DNA from 2 places in the Paenibacillus sp. BC26 genome. Region 2 is predicted to be linked to the other one. Evidence: riboswitches for the same ligand, from Rfam matches in the RefSeq annotation. Region 2 holds a riboswitch; the other holds the start of a gene.
The links. Region 2 has a riboswitch for thiamine pyrophosphate ahead of BM412_RS04205 (acetylornithine deacetylase). Riboswitches for the same ligand answer to the same signal wherever they lie in the genome.
Positions count from the first base shown of each region.

Region 1: it holds a riboswitch for thiamine pyrophosphate, as region 2 does, so the genes downstream of both, thiM (hydroxyethylthiazole kinase) here and BM412_RS04205 (acetylornithine deacetylase) in region 2, are expected to answer to the same signal.

Region 1 covers NZ_FPAD01000006.1:140,352-143,842, reverse strand. The annotation lists gene BM412_RS29120 (DUF4328 domain-containing protein) at 1-399, opposite strand, end outside; gene BM412_RS29115 (hypothetical protein) at 396-1,214, opposite strand; gene BM412_RS29110 (hypothetical protein) at 1,387-1,713, opposite strand; TPP riboswitch at 1,897-2,005, shown strand; gene thiM (hydroxyethylthiazole kinase) at 2,095-2,907, shown strand; gene thiD (bifunctional hydroxymethylpyrimidine kinase/phosphomethylpyrimidine kinase) at 2,904-3,491, shown strand, end outside.
Region 2 covers NZ_FPAD01000001.1:997,846-1,001,336, reverse strand. The annotation lists gene tenA (thiaminase II) at 1-534, opposite strand, end outside; gene BM412_RS04205 (acetylornithine deacetylase) at 562-1,854, opposite strand; TPP riboswitch at 1,927-2,037, opposite strand; gene BM412_RS04200 (methyl-accepting chemotaxis protein) at 2,086-3,491, opposite strand, start outside.

The sequences.
Region 1 (3,491 bases), on a different contig from region 2:
GGACATGCCTTGAATCCATTGACCGTCCTTGCTTATCGCTGCTGACCGCTGATAGTGGCTGCCGATTTGCTGATAGATGGACGGAATGCCATAGAAGTTATAGAACGGAATGATCATGCAGGCAATGGCGGATCCCGGCGTTCGCGGGAATTGAAGATAAAGTCGATTCAAGTCCATGTGCACCCGGTATATCCAGATGAGATATACGATAGCGGCTACATAGTAAAGCACAACCGAAACGATATCTACAAAACCGTACATCGGATAGATGTAGTCACTGAACATATTCAAGTCGATCATGTAGATGAAGGAGAAGACCAGATCGGCCAGTGCTGCTACTAAGAGAGCGGCCAGAAGGATTTTGAGGATAAATGAGATAAATTCTGATTTTAAGTTCACTTCGGATCGAGCTCCAATTCATACTTAGGATAGTTGCTTAAATAATAGATGGCTTCTTCCAGGCTGGCTACGGGGACAACCCGTAAACGCAAATGAAGTTCCCCGGCGACTTGCAGCGCTTCCTCCTCGTTGCTGAGGCCCTCATACATAAACGTTTCTTTGTCCTTGGGAACCAGAAAAATATCAGCCCCTTCGGCTTCCGCCGTCCGTAGTTTCTCGCGAATGGCACCGACAGAGCCAACGGATTGATCCTCCTCGAGCGTACCCGTACCGGCAATAGTGAGTTTGCCCAGCTTCGAAAAGTCGACGTGCTTTTCTTCCTCGTACAAGCCGATGCCGAGCATGAGCCCGATCGAATTCCCATAATACTGTGAGGTTTCTTCGATGAGCTTGTTCTCCCGGTCCTCCAGCTGATCGACCGAGCTCGGCTGATCCGCAATGTCTGCTGCGGAATCCACTGCGTGACGAATCGTATCGTCCTTCAGCAACTTTTCGAAATCGAGCATGTCGTCACTTGCTTCCTTGGCGGAGGCGCTTACTCGCGTGAATTGGGCATCCGGATAAGAGCGTCTGACCGATAACTTCTCGTACCGATTGCGGGTAAAACCTTCGCGGACATAGACGAAGTGAACGCTGCCCTTTACGCCAATGTCTTGAATGGACACAAGCCCTCCGGGCGCGGAGAAGCTATTGTATTGAGGGAGGTAACAATAGAGGGCGATTGATAAGGGAAGCAATAAAAGCACGAGCGCAATCAGCCATTGCTGCCAAGAGGTTAATCGCCCTCGTACAGCTTGTACTTGTGGTTGTTCCAAGAATATCATCCGTTCCAATTTATCGTAAAGTTCAACAATATTTGCTAGTATTCAATGAATTATGTAAAAATCCTGCATTTTTACAATAATATTAATTTGGAAAAGAATGAACCCCGCTATCACATTGGGTGAAGCGGGGTTCATCATTTTACCGAGCCTGATCAAAGCGGTACTAGTTGCTGCCCGAAAGGACATAATCCGTGTTCGAAAGCGTGTACGTAAGGGTGCTGTTTGTGTTTAGTAAAGCATCCAAAGTGCTTTCGAGGGTAACGACGAATTGCATTTTGCTGTAGAGGTCGCCTTCGAAGATCGTGAAAAGCAGGATTCCATTTAGAAAAGTGTTGTCGTCGTCGCCGTAAGCAACCTCTTCCGTCCCAAATGGTCCAAGGGTAAAGGATTCCGTGCCATATTGGTTGTAAGGCTCAAAGCCTGCGCGGATAAACAGCGTAATATCCAAAGCGGCTCCTGTATTATTTACAAACGTTTTTAAACCTGCCATGAGCTGTATCCTCCTTTCAAAGCGGGATACTCCATCCTATTCTAGTAATTTCAATTTGCTAGGACTTCCGGATAGAATTAGTTAATCGTCCGTATCCGACCATGCCGGATTGGCTTGCTCGAGGCGAGTAGAGCCCTCGAATTTCGTTGCAATTTCGGGTCTCATGGATTACACTGATCACAATCGAATAAGCGCGGGAGCTTGTAGAAACAGGCTGAGAGTACGACTAATCCGTCGTAGACCGTTTAACCTGTTGGGTAATGCCATCGTAGGAAGTTCACGGCTGTCGTGCGCATTGTTGCGCCTTACCCTCGTTCTGCGGGTAAGGCGTTTTTTTGATGCTTAAATTGGAAAAATAGGAATGAAGAGGTGGCTGAGGCTATGAACATTCAAACGGTAGCGAGCAAGCTGAAACAAGTAAGGGAAACAAACCCGTTAATTCACAATATTACGAATGTCGTCGTCACGAATTTTACTGCGAACGGCTTGCTGGCACTTGGAGCTTCGCCGGTCATGGCGTATGCCAAACAGGAAGTCGCGGATATCGCCAAGATTTCAGGAGCGCTCGTACTGAACATCGGAACGCTGAACGAAACGGAAATTGAAGCGATGAAGCTGGCGGGCAGCTCGGCGAATGCGCATGGTGTTCCGGTCGTGCTGGATCCGGTTGGCGCGGGAGCTTCGGCGTATCGTACGGATACGGCAAGAGGATTGCTCGCAGACGTGAAAGTCAGCATCATTCGGGGCAATGCGGCGGAAATCGCAAACGTGGTCGGCCGCGAGTGGACGATCAAAGGCGTCGATGCCGGTACAAGCGGCGGCGATGTTGTCGAATTGGCTAAGCATGCGGCTGCGCAGCTGGGCACAGTTGTCGTGATTACCGGTGAGGCCGACATCGTTTCTGACGGAACGAGAACGTTTGCCGTGCGCAACGGAGATGCTATTCTGACGCGTGTTACCGGAACGGGCTGTCTGTTGACGTCGGTTATCGGCGCATTCGCGGCGGTGGAGAGCGATCTGATCTTGGCTTCCGTGGCTGCATTGACCGCATACGGCGTTGCGGCCGAGCTTGCTGCCGGCAAGGCGGCCGGACAAGGACCGGGCAGCTTCCAAATCGCGTTCCTCGATCAGTTGGCGAATGTAACCGCAGCGGATATCGAGAAGCTGGGCCGAGTGGAGCGGATTGAACAATGAGCACATCGATTGCTAGAGCATTAACGATTGCAGGCTCGGATAGCGGCGGCGGCGCCGGTATTCAAGCCGATTTGAAAACCTTTCAAGAACTGCGGGTGTATGGCATGTCGGCCATTACGGCTGTTACGTCGCAGAATACACTCGGCGTGCGAGGGATCTATCCGCTGACGGCAGATGCCGTTCGATCGCAGATTGAGGCCATCGGCGACGATCTTGGCACGGATGCGGTAAAGACGGGCATGCTGTTCAACGATGAGATTATCGTTGCCGTGGCTGAGGAAATCCGCCGCTACGGCTGGAGCAAGGTCGTTGTCGATCCGGTCATGATCGCCAAGGGCGGAGCTTCGCTGCTGCTCGAACAAGCGGTCCGCGCCATGAAAGAAACGCTGCTTCCGCTCGCGTGGGTTGTCACGCCTAATGTGCCGGAAGCGGAAGCGCTGACGGGGATGACGATCTCCGGCATTGCTGCGCGCAAAGAAGCGGCGAGACGGTTAGCCGATTTCGGGGCGAAGCATGTCGTGCTCAAAGGAGGCCATGATTTGTCCGATGACGGGCAGGCGATCGATATTCTCTACGATGGACGG
Region 2 (3,491 bases):
GCACCAATTCGTCAATGCCTCGAATTCCTCGGAGCCGTACATTATGATCCACTCCCGATACAGCGGATGATCCAAGGCCCCCGGAATCTTCATGAACGTTGCCCCGATCTCCTGGTAACTCCACATGCAGGGGAGCAGCGCCGCTACAACTTCCGCGAGCGAACCCTGTTGCGCGACATCCAGCAAATATTTGGTGTACGCAACCGTAGTAGGCGCAGGATGCGTCTGCTCCAGCTCTCCTCGCGTCACGCCGAAACGCTCCGCGTAACCTCGGTGGAGCTCCATCTCGACATGCAGCGTGGAATGGAGCAATTCTGCGAACTTTACCATCGTTTCCATATCTCTGGCCTTCATGCTGCCGAACGCGAACAGCTTGGCGTAATCGATCAGATAGACATAATCTTGCTTCAAATAATAGATGAACCGCTGCGGATCAAGCGTCCCCTCCCGCAATTCCGTCAGAAAAGGATGCTGATGGCTCTTCGCCCAAATCTCATGCGCTGAATGGTACAGCCTTTCACTAAATCGACTCACTGGTATTCCTCCATCCTCTTGCAAGTTCTATCCTTCATGGCCCGGCTTTCTCCGATTACACCAATCCGCGATGAAGCCGATCATGACTTTGACGTAATCCACCAGTTCCTTCATGTCCGTGCTTTCATTAACGGCATGCGCATGCTCAAGCTCGCCGGGACCGTAGATGACCGTCGGTATGCCTGCCCGCCCCAGCCAGCCTGCATCCGTTACGGATGGACTCATGCCCAGCTGCGGTTCGGCACCTAGCACTTGTTGGTGGTTGGCATACAATGCCTTCAGCCCTTTGCTCTCCCTGTCCAGCTCCAGAGATGGGAATATTTCGCCGCGTTCCTCGATCATCGACCGCCCACCCCATCGGAAAACAGGCGGATTGTTCCGCAGCCAAGGATCGGCTTGCGCAATGGCGAGCAAATGCTCCTCGATCTCGGCAGCAACCGTTTCATAATCCTCATCGGGATAGAAATGCACCGTGATCCACAACGCGCATTTGTCTGCAATAAAGGCCGCGTGGCGACCTCCTTCAATAACTGCGGGATTGATCGTATTCGAACCGGCCGGAAAGCCGGGGTAAGATTTGGTCACAGCCCAGTGGCGCTCCAGCTCTTGAAGCCCTGTAATCAGTTTGGCCATCTTCTCGATCGCGCTGGCCCCTTGAACGCCGCCGCCGGCATGGATCATGCGGGCTCGCATGCCATCATGATAGGTAACCGGACTTTGAATCGTCACCCAGCCGGTGATAACCCCGCCTTGTCCTTGTATTGCCATTCCGCTTGTATCCGCCACAACGGCGAAATCCGCCTTATAGCCGCGTTCCATGCAAGCACGCGTCCCCGCTTCACCGGCCTCTTCTCCGATAACCGAATGGAACAGCAGATCGCCTCTTAGCTCTGCTCCCGCTTCGGTTAGCAGTTTCACGGCGAATAGCAGCGCGGCGAGCCCGCCTTTCATATCCGCTGTTCCCCTGCCATAGGCTCTACCCTCTTTCAGAGTTAGCCGGAACGGAGTCTCTTCCCACTCGCTGCTATCTCCAACCTCAGCTACGTCCATATGGCCGTTCAGCAGCAGACTTTGATACGTCTCCCGCTGCGTGCCGTATTTGATCGCAGTCACGTTTGGATCACCGGGATAGACCTCCCACAGCTCCGTCTCAAATCCATTCGTTCGGAGATAGTCCGCCAAGAACTGCTGTGCCTTCCACGTGTTTCGCGCAGGCGGGCTGACCGTCGGGAAAGCGATCAATTCCGTCAGCAGGGCAAACAGTTCATCCTGTCGTTCCTCTACCTGTTGCTGCACATGTGAAATAAAGGAATCTTTCATTACCTATCTTCTCCTTTCCGTAGGAAAGCAGGCACGAACAACAGAAAAAAACCATTCGAGAATATACGAATGGTTTGAATTCGATACGTTCTCTACGCCAGCATTACCTGGTTCAGATTAACGGTCAGGGAAATAACGTTCCCTATCTCAGCCAGACTCCATCCAGCACCCGTACTTTCAATATGAAATTATCCTCACTATAGCCTATTAAGCTGCAATTGACAACAAAAGTTAAACTTTAGACGATTCGTTCACATGAAATCTCTTTACGAGATCATTCAACGTTACGCACAATGCATTGAGCGCATCCGCCTCTTCCACGACTTTCCCGAAGCCCTTCACCTGCTCTGCCATCGTTTCCGATACTTGCTCGGAGGATGCCGCACTCTCTTCCGAGATAGACGACATCTCATGAACCTCGCCGGCTAATTGATTGGAATCTCCGGATACTTCGGTGATGAACGCGCCGTTTGTTCGAAGGATTTCCGTAATTTGATCGATCGTGCCCGACAGCATCCCGAATGCCTGACTTAGCTGGTGAACGGCTTCGGATTGCTCCAGCGATCTCTCCTTCACTTGCTTCATGGCACCCACCGTATGATTTGCATCCGACTGCACATTCAGGATGATTTCGCTGATGTCTTCCGTCGATTTCCGCGACTGCTCCGCCAGCTTCCTAATCTCGCTCGCCACGACAGCGAAACCTTTCCCGGCTTCTCCCGCTCTCGAAGATTCAATGGATGCATTCAGCGCCAGCAAATTTGTCTGAGTCGCGATATGGGTGAGCTGCTCGATGATCGTGCTGATGTTTTGCGTTTTGTCATTTAGATTAAATATTTCCCGCTCGATATTGGTAATCGCCGATCCGTTATCTTGATTAATCGCATGCAGATCTTGCATGAGCGACATGCCGTTCTCGTTGCTGACCTGCATGCCGTCCACGACTTGAAGAATGACATGCGTATTGTCATACAGCTGCTTAAATTTATCCGATAGATTCGCGGATATTTCGGAGCTCTTCTCAATCGAATACGATTGCATCTTATTGCCTTGGGCAATCTCGTGCAGGGAAGCCGATACTTCTTCCGAAGACGCCGTTACTTCCTCCGCTACGGATGCGAGGGAACGAGATGAAGCATGAATGTGTCCGGATACCGTGCGGATACTTCTTGTCAGGGTCTCCAGCTCTTCCACCATGCCGTTGAAATTCGTTCCAATCTCGCCGATCTCATCCTTGCCGAGGATGGATGTGCGGATCGTAAAGTCGCCTTCCTTGACCCGTCTCATATCGAGAATAAGAGTCTTCAGCGGCTTTGAAATTCTTCTGCCCATCAGGTAAGCAACTAGAGCGGCTAGAAGCACAACACCGATTAATACGATCATAATGCGTTTCGTGAGCGTGTTCACATCGCGATAGATATCGCTTTTCGCAGAATCGATAAGCAGTGTTTGGCCGTTGGACAGCTTCGCAAAGGAGATCATCTTGTCCTCGTTATTCTCTTGCACTGTCGTAACACCCAGCTCTTGCTTCTTCATCTGTTCCGCCAGATTGGCATGAATTTTAGCGAGATTATCGGTTTGCTTCAATTGCGGATGAATGAGGAAATCCAGATTCGCGTTCAGCAAGGCGCCGTAGC